DNA from 3 places in the Arthrobacter sp. Soil_C_60 genome. Region 3 is predicted to be linked to each of the others. Evidence: riboswitches for the same ligand, from Rfam matches in the RefSeq annotation. Region 3 holds a riboswitch; each other region holds the start of a gene.
What was found. A riboswitch is a leader RNA that binds a small molecule or an ion and turns the genes downstream of it on or off. The one in region 3 is predicted to bind S-adenosylmethionine.

Region 1: another riboswitch for S-adenosylmethionine. It lies ahead of AC3A4M_RS02740 (aminotransferase class V-fold PLP-dependent enzyme); the one in region 3 lies ahead of AC3A4M_RS12935 (MFS transporter).
Region 2: another riboswitch for S-adenosylmethionine. It lies ahead of AC3A4M_RS07805 (cobalamin-independent methionine synthase II family protein); the one in region 3 lies ahead of AC3A4M_RS12935 (MFS transporter).

The regions. Positions count from the first base shown of each region.
Region 1 covers NZ_JBDGKM010000001.1:559,258-569,859, forward strand. Annotated here, with positions in the region: gene AC3A4M_RS02705 (fluoride efflux transporter FluC) at 1-88, opposite strand, end outside; gene AC3A4M_RS02710 (fluoride efflux transporter FluC) at 85-549, opposite strand; gene AC3A4M_RS02715 (metal-dependent transcriptional regulator) at 546-1,277, opposite strand; gene AC3A4M_RS02720 (metal ABC transporter permease) at 1,286-2,179, opposite strand; gene AC3A4M_RS02725 (metal ABC transporter ATP-binding protein) at 2,166-2,945, opposite strand; gene AC3A4M_RS02730 (metal ABC transporter substrate-binding protein) at 2,942-3,859, opposite strand; gene AC3A4M_RS02735 (class I SAM-dependent methyltransferase) at 3,965-4,729, opposite strand; gene AC3A4M_RS02740 (aminotransferase class V-fold PLP-dependent enzyme) at 4,886-6,259, opposite strand; SAM riboswitch class IV at 6,301-6,413, opposite strand; gene hisN (histidinol-phosphatase) at 6,527-7,414, opposite strand; gene rsgA (ribosome small subunit-dependent GTPase A) at 7,483-8,586, opposite strand; gene aroA (3-phosphoshikimate 1-carboxyvinyltransferase) at 8,588-9,934, opposite strand; gene AC3A4M_RS02760 (DoxX family protein) at 9,940-10,521, opposite strand.
Region 2 covers NZ_JBDGKM010000003.1:208,139-217,570, reverse strand. Annotated here, with positions in the region: gene AC3A4M_RS07820 (APC family permease) at 1-1,203, opposite strand, end outside; gene AC3A4M_RS07815 (acyl-CoA dehydrogenase family protein) at 1,200-2,447, opposite strand; SAM riboswitch class IV at 2,523-2,636, opposite strand; gene AC3A4M_RS07810 (CoA-binding protein) at 2,746-3,162, opposite strand; SAM riboswitch class I at 3,255-3,369, shown strand; gene AC3A4M_RS07805 (cobalamin-independent methionine synthase II family protein) at 3,381-4,592, shown strand; gene AC3A4M_RS07800 (ABC transporter ATP-binding protein) at 5,028-5,882, shown strand; gene AC3A4M_RS07795 (aliphatic sulfonate ABC transporter substrate-binding protein) at 6,023-7,069, shown strand; gene AC3A4M_RS07790 (ABC transporter permease) at 7,069-7,995, shown strand; gene acs (acetate--CoA ligase) at 7,971-9,432, shown strand, end outside.
Region 3 covers NZ_JBDGKM010000005.1:176,024-186,625, reverse strand. Annotated here, with positions in the region: gene AC3A4M_RS12965 (DUF3237 domain-containing protein) at 1-309, shown strand, start outside; gene AC3A4M_RS12960 (ABC transporter substrate-binding protein) at 376-1,962, shown strand; gene AC3A4M_RS12955 (amidase) at 2,036-3,454, shown strand; gene AC3A4M_RS12950 (ABC transporter permease) at 3,451-4,503, shown strand; gene AC3A4M_RS12945 (dipeptide/oligopeptide/nickel ABC transporter permease/ATP-binding protein) at 4,496-6,226, shown strand; gene AC3A4M_RS12940 (ABC transporter ATP-binding protein) at 6,241-7,104, shown strand; SAM riboswitch class IV at 7,709-7,823, shown strand; gene AC3A4M_RS12935 (MFS transporter) at 7,865-9,226, shown strand; gene AC3A4M_RS12930 (LLM class flavin-dependent oxidoreductase) at 9,223-10,602, shown strand, end outside.

The DNA of each region.
Region 1 (10,602 bases), on a different contig from region 3:
CCCGGCTGAACAGGATATCCGCCGCGAACCTGGCCAGCGCCCCTGCCATGCCGAAGACACCCACCAGCAATGCGGCCAGAGCGGTCACGACTGTCCGTCCGTTGAGCCCACCAAGCGACTCGCGAGCACTCGGCCGAGCACCAAACCGGCCACGGCCGCGGCGAGCCCGGCGGCGAGAGACAGTCCCAGATACGCCAGCCAAACATTATGACGTCCGGTAGCGGCGAGCTGCTCGATGGCGATAGTGACCGCCGAAAACGTCGTGAAGGAACCTAACAGGCCGGGGCCAAGGCCGGCGTGGAGCCACGCCGGAGCCCCCGGTCGTTCCGTCCAGAAGGCGGTGACTATCCCCAGCAGGAGACTGCCTGTGACATTGATCGCCAGCGTGGTCCACGGAACACCGCCGCCGTCTTCAGGAAATAGCAGCCCCAGGCCGAAGCGCGCCTCGGTGCCGAGCAGTCCGCCGACGGCCACAGCTGTCCAGACGGTGGCGGGCGGCAGCGGAGGCTTTCCCAGCCGCCCAAGGCGCGTCGCCGGCGTCGTTCTCATGTGATGAGGGCGCAGCCAGCGTGGGGTTTGTCGCTGAAAACCCACAGTGCCGATGCGGCCTCGTCACCCAGATCCAGCTCCCGGTTGCGCCCGGCGGTGGCGACGCGGACTACCAGAGGGCCGCCGAAGGGCTTGCGGCCGATGACCTCCACATGGTCATCCAGGCCGATGTCCTCAGCGCTGAGGAACCTTAGGAGTTCGGGGTTCGCGTCGCTGATGCGGGTGATCCGGCCCGTATGGCCCGCATCCAGGCTGGCGAGTTGGTGTGCCTGCGGGATGTCTACGGCGCCGTGCGCATCCGGAATCGGATCGCCGTGCGGATCACGGTCGGGGTAGCCGAGTTTGGCGGACAGCCGTTCGATGAACGTGTCCGAAACGGTGTGTTCGAGCAGTTCGGCCTCGTCGTGGACCTCGTCCCAGGCATAGTCGAGTTCCTGGACCAGGAAGGTCTCCAGCAACCGGTGCCGGCGGACCATGGCCAGAGCGAGCCGGCGGCCCTCGTCGCTCAGCTCCACGGCGCTGTACGGTTCGTGGATGGCGAGGCCAAGCTCGACGAGCTTACGTACCATCTCCGATACCGAGGAGTTGGCGACGCCCAGCCTGTTGGCCAGCTGGGACGAGCTGATCGGTTCGTCCTGCCACTCGGTGAATGAGTAGATCACCTTGACGTAGTCCTGAACACTGGCGGAGCCGCTGCTCAGGGCGGGACTGTGTTTGTTGGGAGGCATCTTGTTCTCTAGACGGACGTGGGGATGCTCGGTTGTTCGGAGACCCGGCGCCTGGCGCTGCGCCGCCGCTGCAATTGCCAGACTACCCCGTTCCGCCGGGAGAACAGGTAGACGGCGACGAAGACCACGGACTGGGCCAGGACCACGGAGGCTCCGGTGGAAATGTCCAGATAGTAGCTGGCGTAGATGCCGGCGACTGCGGCCGATGCGGTTATCGACGCTGCGATCAGCAGCATCGTATCGAAGCGGCGGGTCAACAGGAATGCCGTGGCGCCGGGCGTGATCAGCATGGCCACCATCAGGATAATGCCCACCGCTTGCAGGCCCACCACAACGGTCAGTGCCAGCAGGCCCAGCATCAGGGCGGAAAGCCAGCGCGTGTTCAGCCCGATGGCGTGGGCATGGATCCGGTCGAACGCGAGCAGCGTCAGGTCACGCCGCTTGTAGAGCAGCACGGCCAGGGTGATCGCGCCCAAAACGAGCACCTGGAGCAGTTCGGCGGTGTTCACGCCGAGGACATTGCCGAACAGGATGTGCTGCAGATCCGTCTGGCTCGGAGTCTTGGAGATGATAGCCAGACCCAGTGCGAATAACCCGGTAAAAACGACGCCGATGGCCGTATCCGCTTTGAGTTTCGTGGTGGACCGGACGGCGCCGATCAACGCTACGGCACCCGCGCCGAAGATGAAGGCGCCCAGCGAGAACGGCAGGCCGACAATGTACGCCAGCGCGACGCCGGGCAGCACTGCGTGGGATACGGCGTCGCCCATGAGGGACCAGCCCATCAGGATCAGCCAGCAGGACAGTACAGCCGAGACCACAGCCGCCGCCAGTGTCACCAGCAGCGCGCGGGTCAAGAAGCCGTACTGCAGCGGCTCCAGCACCCAATTAATGACGTCCATGATGCGCTCCTTCCGGGGCGGTGGCCAGGGCTGTACCGAAAGCCCGGGCGAGGTTCTCGTTGGTCAGGACCGCCTCGGGTTTGCCATGGGCGAGCACCCGCTGGTGGAGCAGGACGGCTTCGTCGCAGAGCTGGGGGATGCCGGCCAGGTCATGGGTCGAGACCAGTACGGTCCGGCCTTCGTTCCGCAGCTCCTTGAACAGGGAGATCAGGGCCCCTTCGGAGCCCTTGTCGACGCCGGCGAACGGCTCATCGAGCAACAGCAGGCCTGCATCCTGCGCGATTCCCCGCGCCACGAAGGCCCGCTTCCGCTGACCGCCCGAGAGCTCGCCGATCTGCCGGTGCTGGAGCTCCGACAGGCCAACACGTTCCAGTGCTGCCGCCACAGCTTCCCGGTCGGCGCGATGCGGACGGCGTGCACGTCCCAACCGGCCATAGCGGCCCATCATGACGACGTCGCGGACGGACACGGGAAACGTCCAGTCCACATCCTCGGACTGCGGCACGTAGGAGACGACGTTGAGCTTCCGCGCGTCCTTGGGTTCGACGCCGAACAGCCGCACGTCGCCGTTGGTCGGCTGGACGAGGCCCATGAGGGACTTGAACAGTGTGGACTTGCCGGAGCCGTTGACGCCGATCAGCCCGCAAATGGTCTGCGGCCGGACAGTCAACGTGACGCCATCCAGGGCTATGACCTCGTTGTACGCCACATGCAGCGACCTCACGGTAATGGCGTCGGCGCCGGTGGGAAGTTCATGCACACTCATGAGGCGAGTCCTTCTTTGATTAGTGCGATGTCATGCCGGATAAGGTCCAGGTGGCTCGGCACCGGGCCTTCGGGACCGGACAGCGAATCGACGTAGAGCGGGGTGACGAGCTCGGCGCCGGTCGCAGCGGCAACCTGTTCCATCGCGCCGGGATTTACTGTGGATTCGCAGAACACGGCCGGAACCTGGTTCTGCTGCACAAAGGCGATGGTGTCTTTGATCTGCCGCGGGGTGCCTTCGGCATCGGAGTTCACCGGCCACAGGAAAGCTTCCTTCAGGCCGGCGTCCCTGGCCAGATAGGAGAAAGCGCCCTCGCAGGTAACCAGGGCAGCAACGGCGTCGCTGTCCTGGAAGGCGTCCTTCAGTTCCTGCATGACACCGTCCAGTTGGTCCTTGTACTGCTCGCCATTGGCACGGAAGTCCGCGGCATGCGCCGGATCCAGTTCGCTTAGGGCGACGACAGTGTTGTCGACATAGAGCTTGGCGGCCTCCGGCGACATCCAGGCATGCGGATTGGGCTTGCCCTCGTAGTTTCCGGAGCGAATATCCACCGGGTCAATCCCCTCCGACAGGACTGCGTGCGGGGCCCGTACCGCCGTCACAAACCGGGCGAACCAACGCTCCAGGCCCAGTCCGTTATCGAGAATCAGGTCCGCTTCCTGGGCGCCGACCAGATCCGAAGGAGTGGGCTGGTAGCCGTGGATCTCCGCGCCCACTTTGGTGATTGATTCCACCCGCACATGCTCGCCGGCCACTTGGCGCACCAGGTCTGCAAGCACTGTGAAGGTGGTCAACACCATGGGGCGCTCGTCGGACGGCTCCGGTACGGCCGCCGAACCGTTGCCCACGGGACCGCAGGCCGTCAGCATACCCATCGTCAAGACGGCCAGCACGGACCACAGTTTTTTCGGCATGCCTAAATTTATCGTAAAGGGGCGCCGGAATAATAGGGTGTGGCTAAAATTTCTGCTCGTTACCGCTCGGAGCGGCACGGAATGTTGACGCCGAAGCCCTCGAACCTAGCGGTCGGCCTTCACAGCGCGCCACGTCAGGGTCAGGTAGGGGAGCTGGATATTCTCTTCCCTGTCGTGGCCCAGATGTTCATGCAGGTACCAGTCCAGATTGGCCAGGACTTTTGCGCGCGTCTGTTCGCTCGCCCGCAGGTAGTAACTGCGCGACTTGACCAGTTCCAGCAAGTCGGCGGGCGTCAGCGGATCGGCCCAGTGGGTTTCATGGCCCTCAGGCCCGATGAACTCAGGCCCGATGAAGGGGCGGAAGTCCGGCCTGTAAACGTCACCGGCATGCATGATCCGGGAGAGCCGGTGGACCCACGGAATGGAGACATCGAGCTGGTTCCAGATCAAGCCCAGCGTTCCCCCGGGCCTCAGGATCCGGGCAGCCTCCGCGCTGGCCGCTGCCTGATCCACCCAATGCCAGGCCTGCGCCACGGTCACCAGATCGACGGCGCAATCGGCGATGCCGGTATGTTCGGCCGTCCCCAGCAGGATCCGGGCCGCGGGATAGTTGGTTGCCAATTGTTCCAGCATGTCGGCCGAGGGATCCACGGCGGTCACCCGCAGGCCCCGGGCGAGCAACGCGGCCGTATATTTTCCGGTACCGGCGCCTACATCCGCGGCGTCCCGTGCCGACGGCGGCACCAGCCAATCGACGGCGTCATCCGGGTAGCCGGGACGGACCCGGTCATAATGCGCGCCACCCTGCTGGAAGCTGCTGCCGAACTCCCGGCGCCGTTCGTCGTCCATCCGGGGTCCGCCGCGAACCACTGCCACACTCCTCGTGCACCCTCTGCTCTCGGTCAGGGGCCTCTCATTGACCTGTCATTGACGCCGCCAGCCGCCCGTGCCGTTGCACCGGCGGCTTCGCAACGACGGGTCAATTAGATCATGCCCCATCCGGCGCGCAGGGATACGTTCCTAGCCCTAGGAGCACGGCGCCGCACCGGCGGTTCCCGGCGTCACCGGTGCCCACTCGGGGAAGGCCCGTGTTTCCACCGCCGGCACCCAGCGACCGCTCTCCACGACGTAGTCGTGGCGCAGGCCGTCACGGACCAGCGCTGCCACTCCGTCCGCTAGCCGGGCCGCGTCTTCCAAGCGGGAACCCAGCCCGAAGCTGGCACGCAGCGAACCGGACGGCAGCCCGAGGCGGTTGAGCAAGGGATGGGCGCAGAACTTCCCGTCCCGCACGCCGACGCCGTGCTCTGCCGAAAGATACGCGGCCACGAGGCCAGCGTCGTATCCGGCCACCGAAAAATTTACGACGCCGATGGCATCCAGCGGGCTGGCCTCGCCGCTGAAAATCCGGTGCACGGTGACCGAGTCCACCGCCTCCAGCCGCTCGATGAGATACCCACGCAGCACGGACTCATGCTGCTGCCACGCTTCCTCATCCAGCTGCGCAATGTGCTCCGCGGCCCGGGCCAGGGTGGCAGCACCGAGCACATTGGGAGAGCCGGCTTCGTGCCGGGCCGGCCCGGTTGTCCAGACCACGCCGTCCAGCCGGACCTGTTTCACCGCGCCGCCGCCAGCCAGATGCGGTGTGCCGGAATCGAGCCAGTCGGCCCGGCCGATGATCGCTCCCGCACCGAACGGGGCATAGAGCTTGTGTCCGGAGAGGACCACATAGTCAATGTTGTCCCGGGCAATGTCGAGGCGCCGGTGCGGGGCGAGCTGCGCAGCATCCACCACTACCCTTGCCCCATACCGGTGGGCAAGCCGCGCGGTTTCGGCGATCGGGAAGATCTCGCCGGTAACATTCGACGCTCCGGTGATGGCCACGAGTGCCACCTGGCCACCTGCCAGTTCGGCCTCGATGGCCTCGAGCGTGCCTGCAACACTCGGCCGGGCCACCACGCTGCGGTGCGGTACCGCCTGCCAGGGCAGCAGGTTGGCGTGGTGTTCGATGTCCAGGTACAGTACTTCGCCGCCGGCAGGGACGCAGCCGGCGAGCAGGTTCAGGGAATCGGTGGTGTTGCGGGTGAAGATGACCAGGTCATCGGTCCGCCCGCCCACAAAAGAACGCAGAACGTCGCGTGAATGCTCATAGACGGAGGTGGAGACCTGGGATGCGTACCCGGCACCGCGGTGGACGCTGGCGTAGTAGGGGAGCAACTGCTCCAGATAGGCGGTGACGGAAGCCAGCGCGGGTGCCGACGCGGCGTAGTCCAAGTTGGCGTAGCGGATGGTGCCGCCGTCCAGCAGGGGAGCGGCGAGTTCTGCGCCGGTAACTTCCTGGAACGGTTGTTCCGCTGCCAGCAGCTCGGGGGAAAGGGCGGAATCGATAACAGTGGTGCTCATATGACCTCATCTGGTGAGGGATCCGTGCGCATGGCAGAGCGGATCCGCGCTTGCCGAACCAGTCAGGCACGGCCAGGTCGTCACCCGGGGCACCCCGCCGCGTTAGGAGGGTTGCCGGCCAGCAAACCGGGGTTTAGCGCTGGCACTCGTGACCTGCCATCGAGATTATTGTCCGGCGGGAGCGGCCGCACCTTTGTTACGGGAACGAAAAGGCGACCATCCCCGGAGTGGGGACGGCCGCCGTCGTAATTCGTCACAAAGGCAGCGTCAGCGCAGGCCGTCCGCCTCCACAGAGGCCTCCGGAGCGGTTTCCGGCAAGGGCGCATCCTCCGGGTGTGCGGCCGGACGCTGGCCGCGCAACTGGGGATTGAGCCGGTAGAGCACCTCGTCGTGCAGCGTGCCGTTCGTGGCCAGCGCGTTGCCGCCAAAGGGGCCGTCCTCGCCCTCGAGCGAACTGAACCGTCCGCCGGCCTCCGTCACGATCGGCACCAGTGCCGCCATGTCATAGAGGTTGAGTTCCGGTTCGCAGGCAATGTCGACGGCGCCCTCGGCCACCATGCAGTACGACCAGAAGTCCCCGTAGGCACGGGTGCGCCAGACGGATTCGGTGAGGCCGAGGAACTCCGGGAAGTTGCCCCGTTCCTGCCAGCCGGTGAGGCTGGAATAGGAGAGGGACGCGTCCTCGAGCCGGTTGACATCGGAGACCCGGAGCCGGGTGGCCGCGGACAGCGAACGTCCCATGTAGGCACCGGTTCCGGTCGCGGCCCACCAGCGCTTGCCCAAAGCGGGGGCACTGACCAGGCCGACCACGGGCCGGTCTTCGTCCACCAGCGCGATCAAGGTAGCCCAGACCGGCACCCCGCGGACGAAGTTCTTTGTGCCGTCGATGGGGTCGATGATCCAGCGGCGGGAGCCGTGGCCGCTGCTGCCGTACTCCTCGCCAAGCACCGCGTCGCGCGGCCGGGCCCGGGAGAGTTGGCCGCGGATGGCCTCTTCGGCGGCGCGGTCAGCATCCGTGACAGGGGTGAGATCCGGCTTGGTCTCGATTTTCAGGTCCAGCGCCTTGAAGCGGGCCATGGTCTGCGAATCCACGGAATCGGCCATCACATGGGCCAGGCGCAGATCATCGTTATAGCTTTGAACGTCACGGGTCATAGGCTTCAACTTATCCTTATTCGGTGGCCGGATGCGGGATGTGAAGTCCCCGACCGACGACGGCGGTGCTACTGGAACCCCAGTTCCTTAGCTTGGGCGCGTTCTTCGGTTCCCAGCAAACGACGCAGCGACGCCAGCCGCGCCGGGCCTGATTCGCCGGCCTGCCCGGAAGCCACCCACGCGTCCACGCCGCAGTTGACGGCGTGGTCGTCGTGCTTGCAGCCGCGCTCGCAATCGGCCGTGCCGGGCTCCAGGTCGGGAAAGGCGGAAATGATCCGGTCCGGGTCCACATGGGCGAGTCCAAAAGAACGGATGCCGGGCGTGTCGATGATCCAACTGCCGGCCGGGGCATCGGTCAGCTTCAGGGCCAGCGCCGAGGAGGAAGTATGCCGTCCCCGCCCGGTCACGGCGTTGACGCCGCCCGTGGCGCGTTCCGCACCCGTGAGCGCATTGACCATGGTGGACTTGCCGACACCGGAATGGCCGAGCATGACGCTGACCATCCCGTCCAGATAGCCTTTCAGCTCGGCCACGGCGTCACGGTCGAGACGGGCCGAAAGCCCGTCGGCGGACCGTGCATCAATTCCAAAGCCCTCCGTGCCAGCGGTCCGGCTGACGATGACGGGCAGATCGAGGTGCCGGTAGTTGGAGAGCAGTTCTTCAGGATCCTTGACGTCCGCTTTGGTGACGCACAGCAGCGGGCTGATCCCGGCGTCGTACGCTGCTACCAAGGCACGGTCGATAAAACCGGTGCGCGGCTCCGGGTTGGCGGCGGCCACCACGATGACCAGTTGGTCCGCATTGGCCACGACTACCCGCTCCACCGGGTCGGTATCGTCGGCGCTGCGCCGCAACAGCGTCCGTCGTTCCTCGATCCGGACCAGCCGGGCCAAAGAGTCCGGCTCGCCCGTAATGTCGCCGACGAGCGCTACGAAGTCGCCGGCTACCACCGGGCTGCGGCGAAGCTCCCGGGCACGGGCGGCGACAACCACGCGTTCCTGGGCAGTGTCTTCATCGACCACCGCGGTGTAGCGGCCGCGGTCCACGGTGATGATCCGCCCGATGACCGCGTCTTCGTGGGCCGGCCGTTCCTTGGTACGCGGACGCGAGCCGCGCTTGTTGGGACGGATGCGGACATCGGATTCATCCCACGTACGGTTGCCGCGCACCACCTTAGACCGCTCCCGCCTCGGACTGGCGGGCGGAAGTCTCGAACAGGTCCTGCCATAGCCGCGGGAACTCGGGCATGGTCTTGGCCGTGGTGCCGATGTCTTCGACTTCCACGCCCTCGACCGCCAGCCCGATAATGGCTCCGGCAGTAGCCATCCGGTGGTCCTCATATGAATGGAAAACCCCGCCGTGCAGCGGCCTCGGACGGATGATCAGCCCGTCCTCGGTTTCTTCGGCGTCGCCGCCCAAGGCATTGATTTCCGCGACCAGAGCCGCCAGCCGGTCGGTTTCATGTCCGCGCAGATGGGCAATTCCGGTGAGCCTGGATTCGCTGCCGGCCAGGGCGCAGAGCGCCGCCGTGGTGGGGGCAAGTTCGCTGGTGTCGGCGAGCTGCGCCCCGGTGATCTCTGCTCCGCCGGTCACGGTGAGGGTGCCGTTCTCGTAGCTGACGGTGGCGCCGAGTTGCGCCAGGATGCTGCGCCATTTGTCACCCACCTGCGTGGTTTCCGCCGGCCAGCCCGGGATCCGAACCGTTCCCTTCGTGGCCAGGGCCGCCGCGAGGAAGGGGCCGGCATTGGAAAGGTCCTGTTCGACGGTGACGTCGAAAGCCTTGATCAGTCCGGGCCGGACCACCCAGTGGTTCTGCCGGGAATCGTCTACCTCCACCCCGACGCTGCGCAGTACCGCCACGGTCATGGCAACGTGGTCCAGGCTAGGGACGCTCTGGCCGGAATGTTCGAGGTGGAGCCCGTTGCCGAATCTGGCGCCGACCAGCAGCAGCGCCGAGACGAACTGGGAGGAGGCTCCGGCGTCGATGACCAGATGCCCGCCGTCGACGCCGCCGGAAGCGGCCAGCGTGAACGGCAGCGAGCGGTTTCCGCCGTCCTCCAGCCGGACGCCGAGGCCGCGTAGCGCGTCGATCGTGCTGCCCATCGGCCGCTTCCTCGCCTGGGGATCGCCGTCGAAGGTCACAGTTCCAGTGCACAATGCTGCCAGAGGCGGCACGAAGCGCATCACCGTACCGGCCAGCCCGCAATCCACTTGCGTCTCGCCCAGCTCCCTGTCCTGTTCAATAGGCGTGACCAGCAGGTCGGGACCGAACCGGCCCTCGCCCGGCGTTTCCTCGACGCGGGCCCCGAGCGCACGCAGCGCATCGATCATGAGAACCGAATCACGCGAGTGCAGCGGAGCCCGCAGGCGCGACGGGCCGTCCGCCAAAGCCGCGAGCACGAGGTAGCGGTTGGTCAGGGATTTCGAGGCCGGTACGTATACGGTGGCATCGACCGGCCCCGGGGCGAAAGGTGCGGACCAGTGAGTGCTGTTGCTGCCGGCGCTTGCTTGCTCAGTCATGAAAACTAGGAACCCACCACATCGGAGGCAGCCGCCCGCACGGTCCGCTCAGCCTTCTGCAACTGCTTGCGGGCGTCCTTGCTCAGGGTGCTAGCGTTCTTGCGGGCATCCTTGCCGAAGGATTGCACATTTCTGCGCGCATCAGAGGCGAGATGTTCGGCACGCCAGACCAGTCCGGGGCGGCCGTTGGTATCGACTGCGGCCAACAGAACGCCGCCGATGAGGGATACGTTCTTGAGCAACTGGTTGCGCCGGGTCCGGCGGGATTCAGGCGACGTAGCGTCCGCGGCGTTGAATTCCACCAGTGCGTTCGCCGCTGCCGTTCCTGCCAGAAGCAGTGCCGCAATGCGTGGGAATTTGCCGATCCCCAGCAAAACGCCGGCCCCAACCTGTGTGGCACCAATGACCTGGGCAACCAGCTTCTCGTTGCCTGTTACCGGTGCTGCGGAGGGAACCATGGTCTGGACCTGCCGCAGGGCCGGCTGAAGCTGGTCCGCGGTGTCCTGCACGTTTCGCAAGCGATCGACTCCCGAAGCCACAAACGTTGCGGCAAGCATGGGGCGGGCAACAAAGCGAACGATGGTCATAAGTACCTCCTGGCTGGCGCTGTCCGCAGTGCGGAAGCTGTTTCTAGGGCTGCTGGTGACGCTGTTCTCTAGTCTGGCACT
Region 2 (9,432 bases), on a different contig from region 3:
GAGCACCGCCACGCTGGTCAATGTCATCAGCACCACTATCCCGAGGGAGGCGAAGCCGGCGAACCAGGTGTAGAACTGGACGATCGGGTCCCAGCCGGCGACAACAGCCGTCAGCAGGAACAGGGCTACTACCGCGTTGTCCACGATGGAAGCGAGATGCGGCGAGTTGTGCCGGGCATGCGTCCGTGCGAGCTTCCGCGAAAAGACGTCCCGTCCCGCCAGTTGGAAGAAATAGCGCGAACCAATGTTGTGGAAGGACAGGATGCAGGCGAAGAGGCTGGTGGCCAGCAGCACCTGGACGATGTGGCTGCCCGCCGTGCCCAGATAGAGTGCAGTAGTTTCGGACAGGAGGGTGCCGGGGGCATCCGTGGCTTTTTGTACGATCGGCCCATCTCCCCAGGCACTGATCAGCAGCCAGGTGGAGAGTGCGTAGAAGCCGCCCACTATGATCAAGGCCAGGTAGGTGGCCCGGGGAATTGTCTTGTCCGGATCGCGGGCTTCGTCGCGGAAGATCGCGGTGGCCTCGAAGCCGATGAAGCTGAGGATGGCGAACAGCAACGCGATGCCCGGGGCGCCGGACAGGACTGTGGACGGCGTGACGAATCCTGTTGACAGGCCCTCGGGGCCGCCCCCGCCGAAGACGATGAAGGCGTCAAGTACCAGGACGATAACCACTTCGGCCACCAGCAGGACGGCCAGCACCTTGCCGGAGACCTCGATGTTCCTGTGTCCCAGCCAGGCCACGGCCACCAACGCCGCCGCAGCCCAGAGCCACCAGGGCAGTTCCGGTCCGCCGTAGGCACGGACCACTTCGTCCACGGCTGGTGCGAACAGGCCATAGACCCCGGCTTCCAAGGCCAGGTAGGACAGCAGCGCCACGAACGCGCCGCCCAAACCCGCGCGTCGGCCCAGCCCCTTCTCGATGTAACTGTAGAAGGCACCGGCGGTGGGAACATGCGGCGTCATCGTGGTGAAGCCGACGGAGAACAGCAGGAGGATGCCCGTCGCAAGCAGGTAAATGAAGGGCAGTCCGGCCCCGTTGCCGCTGGCAATGGCCAACGGCACAGTGCCGCCAATGACCCCGAGCGGCGATGCGGCGGCCACCACGATCAAGACGATGCTTGCGACGCCGAGGCGGCCGGACAGGCGAGGAGCGCCGGTTTCTGTTTGCGAAGCAGCTTTCGCAGGGCTGGCAATGCTCACTTCGAGGCCTTAGCGTAATTCGCTTCTGCATTCGAGCCGGCAGCTTCCCGGCCAGCATCGGCGCCGGCGACACCAATGGTCCAGACGTAGGGCGGTTCCGTAGCGTTGACCTCCCAGTCGCCGACGATCCGCGACTTGTAAATGAACGGGTTGTGCGTGGCCACGGTGCGGGCATTGCGCCAGTGCCGGTCCAGCGCCTTGCCCGTGCTGGTCGAGGATGCACCCAGCACATTGAACAGGGCTCCCGCCGCGTCGGGCACCAGAGCGCTCAGCACAATCTGCGCCTGGCCGGATTCAAGTTCGACGGCGATGTTGGCCGCCTTTTCGGCGTCGTCGTTTTGCAATCTTGAAGCGAAGACCCGGTCGAGGCTCTGGGCCACGCGCAGGGTGGTGGCTTCCGCGGCGTAGGCCTTGGCGCTGATTTCGCCGACAACCTGCAGGATCTGGGCGTCGTTACGCACCAGCGGGGCGTTGCCGTGGCCGAAGACGCGCTTCCGCTCGCGGACGTTCGCGGCAACGTCGGTGACCACGGCCTTGGCGATGCCGGCCAGGCTGACCAGCAGGATGTGCTGGTACAGGGCCGTCTGGTAGGGGAAGCGGTCGGCGAAGGCCGAGACGTTGGCCGGGTCCACTTCGGCGTCGGTGAATACCGTGGTCCCGCTGCCTGTGAGCCGCTGGCCGAAGCCGTCCCAGTCGTCGAAGGTCTCCACGCCGGCGGTCTTGGTGGAAATGATGACGGAGACGTCCGATCCGTCCGGGCGTTTGGCCGTCACATCAATCCAGTCGGCGAAGATGGTGCCGGTGGTGTAGAACTTGCGCCCGTTCAGCACCAGCTTGTCGCGGGCTTCGTCCAGCACGGTGCCCGTGCCGCCGACACCGGGCTCGGTCCACGCATTGCCGGCCAGCTGACCGTTGGCGAACCGCTGCAGCCAGACGCTGCGGTCTTCGCGGTGATGGTGGTAGAGGTGTTCCTCCGTCAGGGCGATGTGCGAGCGCAGGGCCTGCGGAATGTTGCTGTCCGCGGCGGCGAGCTCGATGAGCAGCTGGGTAAATTCTTCCCAGCTCAGGCCGTCCCCGCCGAATTCCGTGGGGATGCGCGCGGCGCCGAAGCCGGCTTCCTTCAGCCAGCCGATCTGCTCGAACGGCAGTTCCCGGGCCTGTTCACGGTCCAGTGCACCGGCGGCGATTCGTGCGAAGATCGGCCGGTACTTGGCGGCGGCCTTGGAGAATGCGTTGTCGGTCATGAAGTACTCCTGGGCAGAGGCTCCCGCCTGCCTGCGGCGCGCAACAATCCAAAAGAAGGGGACGCAGCCGGGAGGGGGCCGTACTTGCCGGACACGGATTGTGCACGGCCAGATCCTCATCTGGGGCACCCCACTACGGGAGAGGGTTGCCGCCCAACCAGCCAGAGCTTGTCGTTGGGACTCTTGATCTTGGAGTTCAGTATGCCGAGGAGCCGGGCTCCCCCAAACAAAAATGAAGTTATGTGAATGCGGCACAGCTACGCCCGGCAGCTACACAGGCCCGGCTACAGGCCCACCGCTACAGGCCGAGGTACGGCGCCTCGATCTTCGGGCAGGTGTCCATGACAACGTCCAGCCCGGCGGCCTTGGCCCGTTCCGCCGCGGCTTCGTCGATCACACCGAGTTGCAGCCACACGGCCTTCGCGCCGACCTCGATCGCCTGGTCCACCACGGGGCCGACCTTCTGCGAGTTCACAAAGCAGTTCACCACGTCGATCTCGCCCGGGATCTCCGCCAGCTTCTTGTACCCCTTTTGCCCGTGGACGTCGTCGCCCTTGAGGCTGACCGGAAGGATCTCCATGTCCAGCCGGTCCATCATGTAGCGGGACACGCTCAGCGCCACGCGGCGGGGATTGTTGGAGAGGCCTACCACGGCCCAGCGTGCCGGGGTGCTCAGCAGCCGCTTGATGACTTCGGGATCATTCTGATGCGCCATGCCGCCAGCCTACCGGCGTCACATTCACTCGGGAATGGCGGGGCGCGGTTGGCGGACTTGCGCCGGCAACTCGAAATGCCATTTAGTGGGAGGACCCATCCCGAGCGGCCGAGAGACCTGGATCGATGAAGCCGCAGCAACCCGCCCCCTTGAACAAGCCGTCAGGCTGAACACGGGCAACGGTGCTACTGCCAGGACCGATGGAAAGGAACTCCACCATGTCCTCAAACACTGACCACATCCGCGTCACCCACGCCGGTTCGTTGCCCCGCACGCCGGAACTGCTGGCCGCCAACGAGTCGAAGGAAGCCAACGGAATTACCCCGGAATTCCTGGACCTGCTCGAAACCTCGGTGATCGACGTCGTCGCTCGCCAGCGGAACCTGGGCATCGATATACCGAACGACGGCGAGTACGGGCATGCCATGGCCAGTTCCGTTGATTACGGCGCCTGGTGGAACTACTCCTTCGCGCGCCTGGGCGGACTCGAACCGACCAATGTGGACCGTTGGGCCGATGCCGAAGTGCGCCGCTCTTCCCCCGGCAACATTGTGCTGACATCCTTCCCGGACCGCCGCGACCGGCAGAAGTTCAATGACGCCTACAACGATCCGTCCTCGGGCATCCTGGCGCACCGCAAGTCCGTCACGCAGCCGAAGATCGCCGGTCCGCTGACCTACACCGGGCATGACCTGGTGAAGTCGGACGTGACCAACCTCAAGAAGGGCCTCGACGCCGCCGGGCTGTCCGAAGGTTTCGTGGCCGCGCTGTCCCCCGGGTCCTGCGCCCGCGTGGCCAACGAGTACTACAAGACGGACGAAGAGCTGCTGTACGCGTGTGCCGATGCCATGCGTGAGGAATACAAAGCGATTATCGACGCCGGCCTGACGGTCCAGCTCGATGACCCGTCCCTGGCGGAGAGCTGGGATCAGATCAACCCGGAGCCCAGCCTGGAGGACTACCTGAAGTTCATCCAGCTGCGCGTCGAGGCCACCAACTGGGCGCTGCGCGACCTGCCGCAGGAGCAGATCCGGCTGCACGTCTGCTGGGGCTCCTGGCACGGCCCACACACCACCGACATCCCGTTCGCGGACATCATCGATTCGGTGCTGCAGATCAACGCCGGCGCGTACTCCTTCGAGGCCGCCAACGTCCGTCACGAGCACGAATGGCGCATCTGGGAAGACACGAAGCTGCCCGAGGGCAAGTCCATCATTCCGGGCGTGGTCTCCCATGCGACCAACGTCGTCGAGCATCCCGAACTGGTGGCGGACCGGATTGAGCGCTTCGCCCGGCTGGTGGGCCGCGAAAACGTCATCGCCTCCACCGACTGCGGCCTCGGCGGACGCGTGCACCCGCAGATCGCAATCGCCAAGCTTGAGGCGCTGGGCCAGGGCGCGGACCTCGCCACCAAGCGCCTCTGGAAGTAGCCTCCCCGGTAATCTGCACCGCTGCCTCCCGCTGACTGTGCAGATAATGCCCTTTTGCCCGCCGGGAAAGGGCATTATCTGCACAGTGGACGGCGGTTATGGCAATCTGGACGGCGGTTTGGGCCCATCCGAACAGGGGCTAGGCGGCCAAGCTGCCGGCAGACGGTGGGTGATCGCCCTTTTCGGCCCGGCTTTATTACGCGGGATTGTTACAGCCGCCTTGCCGGATGGGCCTTGCGTGCAGTTTAGTTGGCGTTGACCATCCCGAGCGGCCGAGAGACCTGGATCGATGAAGCCGCAGCAACCCTGGTCGTTGGAAACCTCCCCTGGTTCCCGGCGATAACGAGGTGACAAGCCACGGGAACGGCTAAGCGAAAGCTGCGCCGCAAGGCTTGCTCCGTAGGGTGCTACTGCCAGGATCGATGGAGTGATCTCATGACTGCAGTAATCCCGTCTGTGCGACCGGCGACCCCTTCCAGCTCGGCCTCTTCCAGCAGCGTCGACCCGGCCCACCATGCCTCGGCATTGCCGGTTTCCTTCCGCGCGCTGCGCCGCACCTTCGGCACCGGGAACGCCGCCCACACCGTGCTCCGCGACATCAACTTCGACGTCCGGCGCGGTGAAGTCCTCGCCATCCTCGGCCCCAGCGGCTGCGGCAAGTCCACGCTGCTGCGCGCCGCGGCCGGGCTCGACGCCCCCAGCGCGGGCTCCGTGGACATTGACGGCACGCCGGTCCAGGGCATCGATTCGCGCTGCGCCTTCGCCTTCCAGGAACCGCGACTGCTGCCCTGGCACACGCTGCAGGCCAACGTGGCCATCGGCATGCCCACGGGCACCAGCGCGAAACAGGGCAAGTCCAAGGTCGCCCGCCTGCTGGAGCTGGTGGGGCTGGACAAGTTCGCCAAGCACCGGCCGCGCGAGGTCTCCGGCGGCATGGCCCAGCGCGCCTCGCTGGCCCGCGCCCTTGCCCGCAACCCCGGCGTGCTGCTGCTCGATGAGCCGTTCGGCGCTTTGGACGCGCTGACCCGGATCAAGATGCAGGATCTGCTGCTGGACGTCCACACAGCCGAACCGACCACCGTCCTGCTGGTCACGCACGACGTCGACGAGGCCCTGCAGTTGGCCGACCGGATCATCGTGCTGGGCAAGGAAACCGGCAAAGAGCACGACGGCGCCACCATCGTGCGTACCGTCGATGTCCCCGGCGACCGCCCGCGTGACCGTGGTTCCGTGGAGCTGGCCCGAATGCGCAGCTCCCTGCTGGCCAGCCTCGGCGTCGACGGCCACTAACGCTGCCCGACTGGTACGGCGGCCGGTAGCGCCGTCGTACTCCCCTGTTTTCTCCTGAGCTATGCCGGGTCCATTGCGGCCCGTTACACCCGTGTTCCGCGGATCGTCTCCTGTTCCGCACTACTTTTGAAGGATCAATCATGTCGCTTGCCAGCCGCTTTTCCCGCCGTTCCCTCTTCGGAGCGGCCGCCGTTGCCGCCTCCGCTTCCTTGGCCCTGACCGGCTGCGTGGCCGGCGAGGATTCCGAAGCCACCGCCGCGGCAGGGGCCGCCGGCGACGGTGTCCTGAACATCGACTTCGCCACTTACAACCCGTTGAGCCTGATCATCAAGGAAAAGGGCTGGCTCGAAGCCACGCTGGCCGAGGACGGCGTTGAGGTCAACTGGATCCAGTCCGCCGGTTCCAACAAGGCCAACGAGGCACTGCGTTCGGGCGCCGTCGATGTTGGCTCCACTGCCGGTTCCGCCGCCCTGCTGGCCCGCGCCAACGGTTCGCCGATCAAGACCATCGACCTCTATTCCCAGCCCGAGTGGTCCGCCCTGGTGGCGCTGAAGGAGTCCGGCATCGAGAAGGTCGAGGACCTCAAGGGCAAGTCCGTGGCCGCCACCAAGGGCACCGATCCGTACTTCTTCCTGCTGCAGTCCCTTGAGGAAGCCGGGCTGACCCCGGAGGACGTGACCGTGCAGAACCTGCAGCACGCCGACGGCTGGAGCGCGCTGAACAACGGCTCTGTGGACGCGTGGTCCGGCCTGGATCCGATCATGGCCGGCGCCGAGCAGGAGGGCGCGGAGCTGTTCTACCGGAACCTGGACTTCAACACCTACGGCTTCCTGAACGCCACCGAATCCTTCCTCGAGGAAGAGCCGGAACTGGCGCAGACCGTGGTCAACGCGTATGAGAAGGCGCGTGCCTGGGCCGCCGAGAACCCGGAAGAGACCGCGCAGATTCTCGCCGACGTCGCCGGACTGGACCTCGAGGTAGCCACCACGGTGATCACCGAGCGCAGCAACCTCGACGTCGATCCGGCGCCGGGCGAGGTGCAGCGCGCCGTGCTGGAGAAGATCGGCCCGGCCTTCGTCGAAACCGGCGACGTGGCCAGCCAGAAGCAGATCGACGACGCCGTCGACACGCTTCTCGTAGACTCGCTGGTGCTCAAGGCTGATCCGTCAGCCATCAAGGAATCCTGATGACGCACATTGGGAATTCTGGAGCCACCGGCAACAGCGTTATCGCCACCAGTAAAGAAGGCCTCGAGGCTACTGGCGTGACGGTAACAACCGCAGGCGCAGCCCAGCCGGGTCCGGCAGGTCCTTCACAGGACCGCTCCCCGGCAAACGGATGGTCCCCGGCCGGGGTACTGGACCATGGCTGGGCGCGCCTGTTCCTTGGACTGCTTATTCCCGCCGCGCTCATCGCGGCCTGGCAGTGGAGCACCTCCGCAGGCCTCTTCAGCGTGGTCCAGCTGCCGCCGCCGGCCATGGTGTTCGAGGCGGCGGCCGACCTGATCCAGCGCGGCGAGCTGGCTACGCATATTGCGATCTCGACCCAGCGCGTGCTGATCGGCTTCGCGTTCGGCGCCGCTCTGGGCCTGGCGTTCGGTGCCTTGGTGGGCCTGTCCCGCTGGGCCGATGTCCTGCTGGCGCCGCTGATCGGCGCCCTGCGTGCGGTTCCGTCCCTGGCGTGGGTGCCGTTGCTGATCCTGTGGATGAAGATCGGCGAGGACTCCAAGGTCACGCTGATCCTGATCGGCGCCTTCTTCCCCGTCTTCACCACGGTGTCGCTGGCGCTGCGCCACGTGGACCGCAACCTGGTGGAAGCCGGCCGGGCCTTCGGGCTCAAGGGTCTGAAACTGCTGACCACGGTGCAGCTTCCCGCCGTCGTTCCTTCGGTGTTTTCCGGACTTCGGCTCGCGCTGGCGCAGGCGTGGCTGTTCCTGGTGGCGGCGGAACTGATCGCTTCGTCGATGGGACTAGGCTTCCTGCTGACGGACTCACAGAATAATGGCCGCACCGACCGGTTGCTGCTGGCGATCGTCCTGCTGGCCGTCATTGGAAAGATAACCGACGCGCTCCTGGGAGTCGCGGAGAAATGGGCAGTAAAACGATGGGCATAAATGTAGCCGAAACCACCGCCGGACAGACCCCCGCGCCGGAGACCCCGGCCATCGCCTGGGCCGAGCCGCAGACCGAGACCGAGCGCATCGCGTTCTGGGAGGCGGCCGCCCGGCGCCTGGACTGGGCCGAGCCCTGGCACACTGCGCACTCCGCCACCCCGGTGGATACCGAGGCGCGCCGCGGACCGGAGCTGCGCTGGTTCGACGGCGGCAAGCTCAACGCCGCCTACAACTGCGCCGACCGCCATGTGGAGGCCGGCCGCGGCGACAAGGTGGCCCTGCATTTCGAGGGCGAGCCGGGCGACCGCCGCACCGTCACCTACGCGGATCTGCAGCGCGAGGTTTCCAAGGCGGCCAACGCGCTGCTGGCGCTGGGCATCACCAAGGGCGACCGCGTGGTCATCTACCTGCCGGTGATCGTGGAGACCGTGGTCATCACGCTGGCCTGCGCCCGCATCGGCGCCGTGCACTCGCTGGTCTTCGGCGGCTTCTCCTCCGAGGCACTGAAGTTCCGCGTCGAGGACACCCGCGCCAAGCTGCTGGTCACCACCGACGGCCAGTTCCGCCGCGGCCAGGCCGTCCCGGTCAAGGCCAACGCGGATGAAGCCGTTGCCGGGGACAACGCGATCGAGCATGTCCTGGTGATCAACCGGACCGGCCACACAGACATCAACTGGGTGGAAGGCCGCGACGTCTGGTGGCACGACGTCGTCGACACCGCCTCCGAGGTCCACGAGCCCGAGGCGTTCGACGCCGAAACGCCGCTGTTCATCATGTACACCTCCGGCACCACCGGCCAGCCGAAGGGCCTGGTCCACACCACCGGCGGCTACCTGACGCAGGCCTCCTTCAGCCACGAGTACCTGTTCAGCAACCCGGATCCGGCCCAGCGCGACGGCGACGTCCACTGGTGCACCGCGGACCTGGCCTGGGTCACCGCGCATACCTACGAGATCTACGGCCCGCTGTCCAACGGTGTCACGCAGGTCATCTTCGAGGGCACGCCGAACACGCCGCATCCGGGCCGCCACTTCGAGATCATCCAGCGCTACGGCGTGACCAGCTACTACACCGCGCCCACCCTGGTCCGCTCCCTGATGGGCTGGTTCCCGGACGGCATCCCCGCCGACTACGACCTGAGCTCCATCCGCCTGTGCGGCACGGTGGGCGAGGCCGTGAACCCCGAGGCATGGCGCTGGCTGCGCACCCAGATTGGCCGCGATTCGCTGACCGGGGATCCGGCGTCCGGCGTTCCCATGGTGGATACGTGGTGGCAGTCCGAAACCGGCGCGACCATCCTCTCGCCGCGCCAGACGGACGCGTCCTTCAAGCCCGGCTGCGCCACCCGCGCCTTGCCCGGCGTTGCCACTGACATTGTCGACGACGCCGGTGCCCGCGTGGGCGCGAACGTCCAGGGCAACATCGTGGTCACCAAGA
Region 3 (10,602 bases):
GGCAGCGGTGGCGACTGGTGCCTGATCAAGTCCCCGGGGACCTACCGGGTCGAAGCCCGCTACGGGATCCGCACCGCGGGCGGAGCCTACATCGACGTATTCAACGCCGGTATCCTGACCCGTCCGGAAGAAGGTGCGCATACCCCCGGACGCCCCTGCGAGTACTTCATGACGACGCCGGTCTTCCGCACGAACGATGCTTCCCTGGCCTGGCTCACCCAATCAGTTTTTGTCGGCCACGCCACCGCCGGCGACGGTGCAACCTCCATCGACATCTATGAAGTTCTGGCACCTGGTGCACCGGACTGAACTACTTCGATGCCCAAGACCAACCGCCTGTACCCAGCCAATTTCGTGCACTAGCAAAGGATCATGATGAACCGTTCACTCATGCCCGCCGGGGCAGCCCTCGCGGCGACAGGCCTGCTGCTCACCGCCTGTACAACCGCGAGCCCTTCGGCCGGCGGGACCGCAGCCGCAGATGCCGCGGGTACCGCTTCGACGGACACCGTCAGGACGACGATCGATTTACCTGCAACACTCGATCCTACGAAGGGTCTCTCACTGCCCGATTTCCTCACGGCCCGCATGAGCTTTGACACCCTGGTGCGGAAGGATGAGGGCAATGCCCTGGTTGGCGGTCTTGCCGAATCGTGGGAAACCACCTCTGCCGGAGCCGTTTTCACGCTGCGTCAGGGCGCTACTTGCTCGGACGGCACTCCGATCACAGCCTCTGTGGTCAAGGAATCACTCGACTACATGGCCTCTCCGGCGACCGGCGCGGCCGCCGCACCCCAGGTATTCGGAGTAGCCGGGGAACCCGAGATCACGGCCGACGATGCTGCCCGCACGGTCGCCATCGAACTGGCCGAACCGTGGCCGGACATGCTGACAGGATTGTCCATGGCCGCGACCGGCATCATTTGCCCCGCCGGGCTGGAGGACCCGGAAGCACTGGCCGCGGGAACGGCGGAGGGCGCAGAATCCGGCCCCTATGTCTTGGCTGATAAGGAACACGGTGTCCGCTACACCTACAGCCTTCGGGACGACTACGATGCCTGGCCCGACTACGCCGCCGAACTCCCGGGGCGAGCCCCCGCAACCATCGTGTACAACGTCATACCCGACAAGAACGCGACGGCCAATCAGCTGCTCGCTGGCCAGTTGGACGCCGGATTCATCAGTGCCAATGGCCTCCCCCGCTTCGAGGGAAACGATAAGTTCACCGTGACCAACGAGGCACTCTCGGACTTCTACGTGCTGTTTAACCAGCGCGAAGGCAGCCCCTTCACAGACCCGGCGAAGCGCACCGCCGTCGCACAGGTGCTCGACCGCACGGCTTTCGAGAGCATTACGTCGAACGGGCAGGGCCAGGTGACTACGCAACTGGTGGCCAACGGAACCAAGTGCTCCTCCCCCGAGCAGTCCCCGGTGATCAGCGTCGACACCGCGGCGGCCAAGTCTGCGCTGGCGGGTGTGAAGATCCGCATGGTCGGCGCACAGATCCTCGGCCCGCAGGGTTCGGGCAACGTCTACGTACAGGAGCAACTCCGCGCCGCCGGTGCCGAGGTGAGCCTGGAGAATCTCGACGTCGGTGGCTGGATCGGCACGGTATTCGGCGAACCCACCGGGTGGGACCTCACGGTCTATGCAGACCTGAACTTCATGGGAACGATGTCCAACCCGGTGAACTCCATGGTGGGCCCGGCGATTGAGGAAGGCGGCGGCAACATCGGCGCGACCGACAATCCGGAGGCAGCCGAAGCTTTGGCCAAGTTCCGCTCAGCAGCCGATGAGGATTCGCAGTGTGCCTCGCTGCAGGACGCGATGAACTCGATCATCGCCAACGCCGATGCGATCCCGCTGTCCAACGATCCGCGGCTCATGGCCTCGGCCGACGGATTCGCTGTCGTCTCCCTGGGTGGAGCCCTGGACGACCAGCACTACCGCATTACCAAATAGCCCAGGTCAGGCGCCGGACCGGTCAGTCCGGCGCCTGCCACCTCTACTCGTACGAACTTATACAGGAGCAGCAATGGACCTTTTTGACTCGGCCACAGCCTTGGCCGGCGCCATCCGCCGTCGTGAAATTAGCCCCGTCGAAGTTGTCGACGCGTATCTGGACCGCATCGACGAAGCCAACCCCCTGATCAACGCCATCGTGTGGCGCAACGACGACGAGGTCCGTGCCGCAGCGCGGGAAGCCGAACGGGCGTTGCTCGTGGGCGAGCCGGTAGGCCCGTTCCACGGGGTGCCGATTCCGGTCAAGGACCTCTCGGACGTCGCGGGACAGCCCAATACGCACTCGTCGCTGGCGATCGACGCGACGCCGAGGGCCACCACGGACCTTAGCGTGCGTAAGCTTCAGGACGCCGGCTTCCTGCTCATGGGCCGCACGAACTCGCCGGAACTCGGGCCGCTGACGGTCGCCGAGAACGCCCGGCACGGCAAGACCCGCAACCCCTGGAACCCGGAGTACACGCCGGGCGGTTCCAGCGGCGGCGCGGCGGCGGCGGTCGCTGCCGGGATGGCCCCGATCGCCCACGCCTCCGACGGCGGTGGATCAATCCGCGTACCATCGTCGGCCTGTGGGCTCGTCGGGCTGAAACCCAGCCGCGGCCGCGTTCCGCAAGAGGTCTTCGCGTGGGAGCACTCGACGGTCGAAGGCGCCATCGCGCGGACCGTGGCCGACGCCGCCGGGGTGCTCGACGTGATGAGCGAATCGGACCGGTTGGCCTGGTACTCTGCGCCGGCCCCCGAGCGGCCGTTCTCGGCGGAAGCCGGACGTGATCCGGGCAGGACCAGGATCGGTATGCTGCTTCAGGCTCCCACCGGGCTGCCCGTTGACCCGGAGTGCGTCGAGGCCGCCCAACTGCTGGCCGGAGCCCTTGGGGCTGCCGGGCATGAAGTCTTCGACGTTTCGCCCGAGCTCTTCTCGCGCGAGGCGATCGACGCCTTCCAGGTGATCATCAGTGCTTCAGTCTGGGCGACACCTTTCGACGATGCCTCTAAGGTCGACCCGTACATCGCGCACCGGATCCGGCAGGCCGAAGGATTCCACGCCGGCCTGTACGCCCGTGCCGCTGCCCTGATGCAGCTCGAATCCCGGCGCATCGTTGCGCAGTGGGGTCGCGATTTCGATGTCCTGCTTACCCCGACCATGGCCACGACGACCCCGCCCGTCGGCGTCGTGCTGGATGAGGCAAACCAGGACCCGGCCGGTCCGCGGCTGACGGAGCTGCGGATGATTTCCTTCACGTCCTTCTGCAACATGGCGGGCCTGCCGGCCATCAGCCTGCCCGTCCACAGGGACGGAAAGGGCCTGCCGGTCGGGGCGCAGCTGGTCGGCGGTCCTTTTGGTGAGGGACTGCTCGTTGCCCTCGCCGCGCAGGCCGAGGCACATTTCCGCTGGCAGGAGCAGATTGCTCCGGTGCTTAACGGGGTCCGTCCATGACTGTCAGTCCGCGCACCCTGGAAGCCGCAACCGGCCCGGCCGCAGGAAGCCCGCTACCGGGCAAGCCCGCCACGAACGCAGGGCGCCGCTGGACCTCCAGCGCGTGGCTGGACTTCGCGCTGCGCCGGGCCGGCGGTCTGCTGCTGTCGCTGTTCCTGCTGGTGGTGCTGACGTTTATGATGGTGCCGCTGATCCCGGGCGACCCCGCGCGTGCCATCGCCGGTACGGATGCTTCCACGGAGACCCTCGCGCGGCTGCGTGCACAGATGGGGCTGGACGATCCGCTGCCCGTCCGCTTCCTGGACTACATAGCCGGATTGGCGCAATTCGACCTGGGCAACAGCTTCCGTTTCAACGGTGCGGTCGCGGACATCATTGCCACCAAGCTCCCGTACACCGCTCAGCTGGCCTTCCTGGCGATCGCAGTCGTGCTGCTTGTCGCCGTCCCGGCCGGCATGGCCGTCGGGGTCCTCACACGCGGCGGCCGGCAGCGCTGGCTGGATCTGGCATTCGGCAATATCGCAGGCTTCCTCGCCTCCTTGCCTGGCTACGTAACGGCAACACTGCTTGTGGTGGCATTCGCCATCATGGTGCCCATATTCCCTGCCGGCGGCGCCGACTCACTGTCCGCGCTCGTGCTACCGACCCTGGCACTGGCCATCGGCCCGACCTGCGCAGTCGCGAGGGTGGTGCGCCAGGAAACCGCCACTGTACTGGAACAGGACTATATGCGCACCGCCCGCGGCCGCCGAATCCCACCGCTGCGGCTCTACCTGCGGCACGCCCTGCCGAACCTGCTGACCAGCACGCTGACCCTGGCCGGCCTGATTCTGGCCAGTCTGCTTGGCGGCGCGATCATCATCGAAACAGTCTTCAATTATCCCGGCCTTGGCAGCGAGATCATTCAGGCCATCATCTACCGCGACTACCCGCTGATCCAGGGCATCATCCTGGTAATCGGGCTGATTGCCACGATGCTCAACCTTCTGGTCGACGTCGTCCTCGGCATCATCGACCCGCGCACGCTCGGAGCTAAATCCCATGGCTGACAACGTCACGACTTCACACCGTTTCCGCTGGAGTGCAGGGCTCATCATCGGGCTCGTCCTGACCGCAGCGCTGGTCCTGACCGGCCTCCTCGCCCCGTTCTTCCTCACCGAAGCCGCGGACACGCTCAGCTCCGAGTCGCGGCAAAGCCCCAGCGCCGCACACTGGCTGGGAACGGACGACTTCGGCCGCGACATTCTCGCCCGTTCCCTGGTCGCCACCCGGCTGACCCTGATCATGTCCGTCGCCGCCACGGCCGTCTCAGTCCTCGGCGGCCTGGCCGTCGGCTCCGCGGTCTGGCTGGCCCCACGCCGAGTCCGCGAGGCAGCCCTGCGCCTGATTGAGGCGGCCGTCGCCTACCCGTCACTGATCTTCGCCCTGATCGTCGCCGCCATTCTGGGACCGGGAAGTACCACGGCGGTCATCGCCATTGGTCTCGCCGGCATCCCCGGTTTTGCGCGCCTCACCGCGAACCTCGCAGCATCCGTCTCACACCGCAACTTCGTGGGAACCGCCCGGCTGCTCGGCGTACCCGCACCCCTGCTCATCAAACGCCACCTACTGCCGAACATGGCCGAACCGATCCTCGTCATGGCCACTTCCAGCTTCGCCCTGTCCCTGCTGGAGATCTCCTCGCTATCCTTCGTGGGACTCGGCGTGCAAAGCCCCGAATACGACTTCGGCCGGCTCCTCAACGAGGGTCTGGTCTCCATCTACTCGCAGCCACTCCAGGTCGTAGCTCCTTCGATCATGCTGGTCATCGCCGGCCTCGGGGCCATGCTGATCGGCGACGGTCTCGCCTCCGCAGCGGATCCCCGTGGCGGCCGGCGGTTCCTCGGGCTGCGCCGGCCCGCCGGATGCCCCGCCTCGGCAACACCCGCCCCCGAAGCGCTGCTCGAGGTGGATAACCTCACGGTCACCGCCCCGAACGGCAGAATCTTGGTGGACGGCGTCTCCTTCAGCATCGAACGCGGGCAGGTTGTCGGACTGGTCGGTGAATCAGGATCCGGAAAATCAATGACCGCGATGACCGTCGCCGGGCTGCTCGCCGACGGCGTGACGGCCTCGGCGCACACCCTGCGCCTGGACAGCCTGAACCTGCTCGGCCGCAACGATCCGAAAGTACTGGCCGCGAGCACCGGGCTGGTCTACCAGGACCCCGGGACGACATTCAACCCGGCGCTGCGAATGGGCCCGCAGCTGACCGAAGTCCAACGCGTCCACCTGGGCCGCAACCGCCGGACGGCGGACCGCGAGATGATTGCGGCGCTGGACGAGATGGCCATCCGGAACCCTGAATTGAGGATGACCCAGCATCCCCACCAACTCTCCGGCGGGATGCTGCAGCGGGCGATGATCGCTTCCTCGACCATCGCCGAACCGACGTTGCTGATCGCTGACGAACCGACCACGGCCTTGGACGTGACGGTTCAGGCCGAAGTGTTGCGAAAGTTCCGCAAGGTCAACCGCGAACGCGGGACCGCCCTGCTGTTCATCTCGCACGACATCGGTGTGGTCCAGGAACTATGCGACGAAGTCCTGGTGATGCACGGCGGTCGCATCCTTGAACGCCTGAGCGGACGCCAGCTCAAAGAAGGCCAGGCAACACACCCTTACACCAAGGCGCTGCTGGCGGCCACTCCCAGCATGGCCGGGGAGCGCCGGGCACTCGTCGGTGCACGCTGGACGGCGGCGCACTCGGACACGCATGGAGCGGCGCTATGAAAGGAACGACGACGATGGACAACAGGTCCTTACCCACCATCACGGGAGTGGAAACCATTGGTGGACCCACCCGCGGCCGCCTGCTCGAGATCGACGACATCAGCGTCGAACTGGGCTCCGGCGCCACCCGGGCACGCATCCTCAACAACGTAACCCTCACAGTGCGCCGTGGCCAGACGGTCGGATTGGTCGGCGAATCCGGCTCGGGCAAATCCACACTCGCCAAAACGCTCGTCGGAGACCTGCTGCCAACCAGCGGAACCATCCGCTTCGACGGCACAGTGACAAAGGGGCTGAAAGGCGTCGGACTACGACGGCTGCGCCGCCAAGTCCAGCTGATTCCGCAGGACCCCTACTCATCGTTGAACCCGCGGCGGACCATTGGCCAGACCCTCGCCGAAGCAATCGATCCCCGCGGCGGCAACCCACGCCGCCACGCCACCGAGATTGCGAGCTGGCTGGACCGCGTCTCCATGCCGACAGAAGCGGCGGAGCGCTACCCGCACGAGTTCTCCGGCGGCCAGCGGCAGCGTATCGCCATCGCCCGGGCACTTGCCGTCCGACCGGAGCTCATCATCGCCGATGAAGTCACTTCCGCCCTGGACCTGACAACGCAGGCCGACATCCTCAACCTCCTGGACGAATTGCGCCGCGATCTGGGACTGACCATGTTGTTCATCTCGCACGACCTCGCAGTAGTGCGCCATGTCAGCGACGAAGTCGCCGTGCTCTACCATGGCGATCTGGTGGAATACGGTGCCATCGATCAGGTCTACGCCTCGCCGTCCCACCCCTACACCCGAAAGCTCCTCGATTCCGTGCCGGGAGGACTCGGTTTCAACATCGACGGCGACGTCGAGCAATGTGTCGAGGCGTGAGCGCGGAAAACAGGTCGATCGCCCAGCGTCTTCCACCCCGGGTACGTTCGTTGGGACGGTTGATTGACCGCCTACCCATCAGCCCCAAAGAGTCTCTTTATAATGCTCATGTCGAAGCGGCCTGAGCACTATGGCTGGCCGCCCGGGCGACCGGCGTACCGGCTTGGGTTCGGACCGCGCCGAGGCTGACGAAAAGTTCGTCAGGGCGGGCCTTGTCGCCGATGAGTGGGACGGGACCATCGCCCTCCTCTCACGACGGGCGTCAGCGCCGGCGGAATAAGGTGACCAGGTTTGCCGCAGCCGTGTACAGCCCTGGAGGGACCTCGGAGTACGACGGCCAATGCGAAGGCTGTACCGCCGGACTGTGAGTCGAATGGCCTGTCCGTGCGACCAGGACAAGCGCTCGGCAGGCATTGGTGTGAAGGCTTTACCTACTGGCTGCCCGTGGTCTCGCTCTGGAAACTGAGACTGATCCGCGAGGCGTTCGGTTCCTGCAGTCCCCGGACGGAACCGTGTGGGTGCGAAGGAACAGGACCGAAAGATGACTGCGGATGACGTCCGTCCCTTGGCAACGGCGCCCTGACCCCTTAGGGTCGGTGTTCAGAATCAAGAGTTCCAACGTCAAACCCTGGTTTGTTGGACGGCAACCCTCTCGCTGTAGTGGGGTGCCCCAGGTGAGGATTCGGCCCGGCACGGACCTGTGCGGGCAAGTATGGCGCCTCGTTTTCCCAGCTGCGCCCCGTCAGTGCAAGGGTTATCCATGTCCATTCAGGAAGCTGCTACGACCGTCTCATCGCAGACCGTTGGCCCGATCCGTATCAGGGACAAGAAACGGGTCCTGACCTCTGCCTTCGTGGGCACCACTATCGAGTGGTACGACTTCTATCTCTACGGCACCGCTGCGGCGCTGGTCTTCAATGTCCAGTTTTTTCCCTCCGGCTCCGCCCTCGCGGGAACACTCGCAGCGTTCGCAACTTTTGCGGTCGGGTTTATCGCCCGACCGGTCGGCGGCATCATTGCCGGCCATCTGGGCGATCGGATAGGGCGTAAATCCCTGCTGGTCATTTCGTTGATGACCATGGGAGTCGCCTCGACCGCTATCGGACTGCTGCCGAATTACGAAAGCATCGGCACCCTCGCCGTTATCGGACTTGTCACTTTGCGCCTGCTCCAGGGCTTGGCTGCCGGGGCCGAATGGGGTGGATCAGCGCTGCTATCGGTGGAGCATGCGCCACGGCACTTGCGGGGATTCTTCGGCAGTTTCACCCAGGTCGGTTCTGCTGCCGGTATGCTGCTGGCCACCGGCGCTTTCGCCCTCACTCAGGCACTGACCACATCCGAACAGTTTCAAAACTACGGCTGGCGGATCCCGTTCCTCGTCAGCGCGGTACTGGTCGTCGTCGGACTTTACATCCGGGTCGGGGTGGAGGACTCCCCCAGCTTCCGGCAGCTTAAATCCGATAACAAGACCGCGCAGGCACCGGTTTGGCAGGTACTGCGCCACCATAAGCGCGCACTGTTGGTCACTATGGGATTGCGGATGGCACAGCCTGCCCTGTTCGCCATTCTTACCGTGTACGGAATCGGTTACATCGCCGCCCGGCGGGATGATCCGGTATCGGGGGTCACCGCCGTCCTCATCGGTTCCGCCCTCGGTCTCGTATCCGGTCCGGTCTGGGGCTGGTTGTCCGACCGGTGGGGGCGCCGGCGCATCGCCATCGCCGCCATCGTCGGAATTGCGGTTTTCATCTGGCCGTTCTTCTGGTTCCTGGACCACGGCTCCCTGCTCCTGCTGCCGCTGCTGATGATCCTCGGCATGAATGTCCTGCACGATTCGATTTACGGCCCCCAGGCGGCGTGGTTGGCCGAACAGTTCCCGGTCCACCTGCGCTACACCGGGATCTCCCTCGGCGTGCAGGTCGGCACCGTGCTCTCCGGAGGACTAACCCCGGTGATCGCTGCCTCTCTTCTGATATTCGGCGGTAATGAGCCGTGGCTGATCTGCGCCTACATCACCCTTCTGGCGGGTCTGTCATTTGCGGCCGCCCTTGCCGCCAAGGACCCGGCCGGAGACTACGCCCAGGACACCACCACCACCGACACTTTCGAGGAGATCTCGTGACCAAGCAGATCCTGCTCAATGCCTTTGAAATGTTGGTGCCCGTGCACCAATCGCCCGGACTGTGGCGACACCCCGATGATCAAATCCGCCGATACACCGAACTGTCCTACTGGACTGATCTGGCAAAGACCCTGGAATCCGGCGGGTTTACCGGCATCTTCCTGGCCGATGTCCTTGGCCAGTACGACACCTACGGCGGCAATGCTGACGAAGCAATGCGCGGAGGCGTGCAGTACCCGCTGTTAGACCCCACGCTCATCGTCAGCGCCCTGGCCGCCGCCACCAGCCGCATCGGCTTCGGCATCACCGCCTCGGTCACCTACGAACAGCCCTACCTGCTGGCCCGCCGGTTCGGCACGCTGGACCACCTCACCGGCGGGCGGGTCGGTTGGAACATCGTCACCTCCTACCATGAGTCCGCCGCCCGCAATCTGGGACTGACCAAACAGATTCCCCACGACGAACGTTATGACCGGGCGGAGGAGTACATGGACGTGGTCTATAAGCTCTGGGAAGGTTCGATGGACGACGACGCCGTGACAGCCGACCCCGAAACCGGTGTATTCGTGGACCCCGACAAGGTCCGCGGGATCGGCCACGACGGCGAACACTTCAAGGTCCCCGGTCCTGCCCTGGTCCAACCATCACCACAGCGCACCCCGCTGCTGTTCCAGGCCGGCGCCTCCCCGCGGGGACAGGCCTTCGCCGCCAACCACGCCGAGGCCATCTTCTTCAACGGCTACTCCACGGACATCGTCCGCGGCTGGGTGGATACAGTCCGGGGCGAACTCGCTTCGCGCGGCCGCGCGGCCGAATCCGTGAAGGTCTTCGCCCTGGCCACCGTCATCGTGGCAGAAACCGACGCCGCAGCCCAAGCCAAACTCGAGGACTACACCCAATATGTGGACCCAGAGGCCGCCCTGGCACTATTCAGCGGCTGGACGGGAGTCGATATGAAAAATATCGACCTGGACAGCCCATTGGAATACATTCAGTCCGACGCCCAACAGTCCGCGCTTGCCTCGTTCACCAAACTGGACCCTACGCGCGTCTGGACCCCGAGAGAACTCGCCCGGTTCGTCAGCATCGGCGGACGCGGACCGGTGATCGTCGGCGCCCCCGAGACCGTGGCGGACGAACTGGAACGCTGGATGGTCGAGGCCGATATCGATGGCTTCAACATTTCCTGCGCGGTCCGCCCCGCCGATCAGGAAGACTTTGTCCGCCTGGTCTCCCCCGAACTACGCCGCCGCGGCCTACTGCCCGAAACCCCTGAAGGACAAACATTCCGCGAAACTGTGCTAGGCAAAGGGCCGCGCTTAGCCGACGACCATCACGGCGCGAGTTTCCGCCCGGCGGCCCTCGCGTCTCCGCAG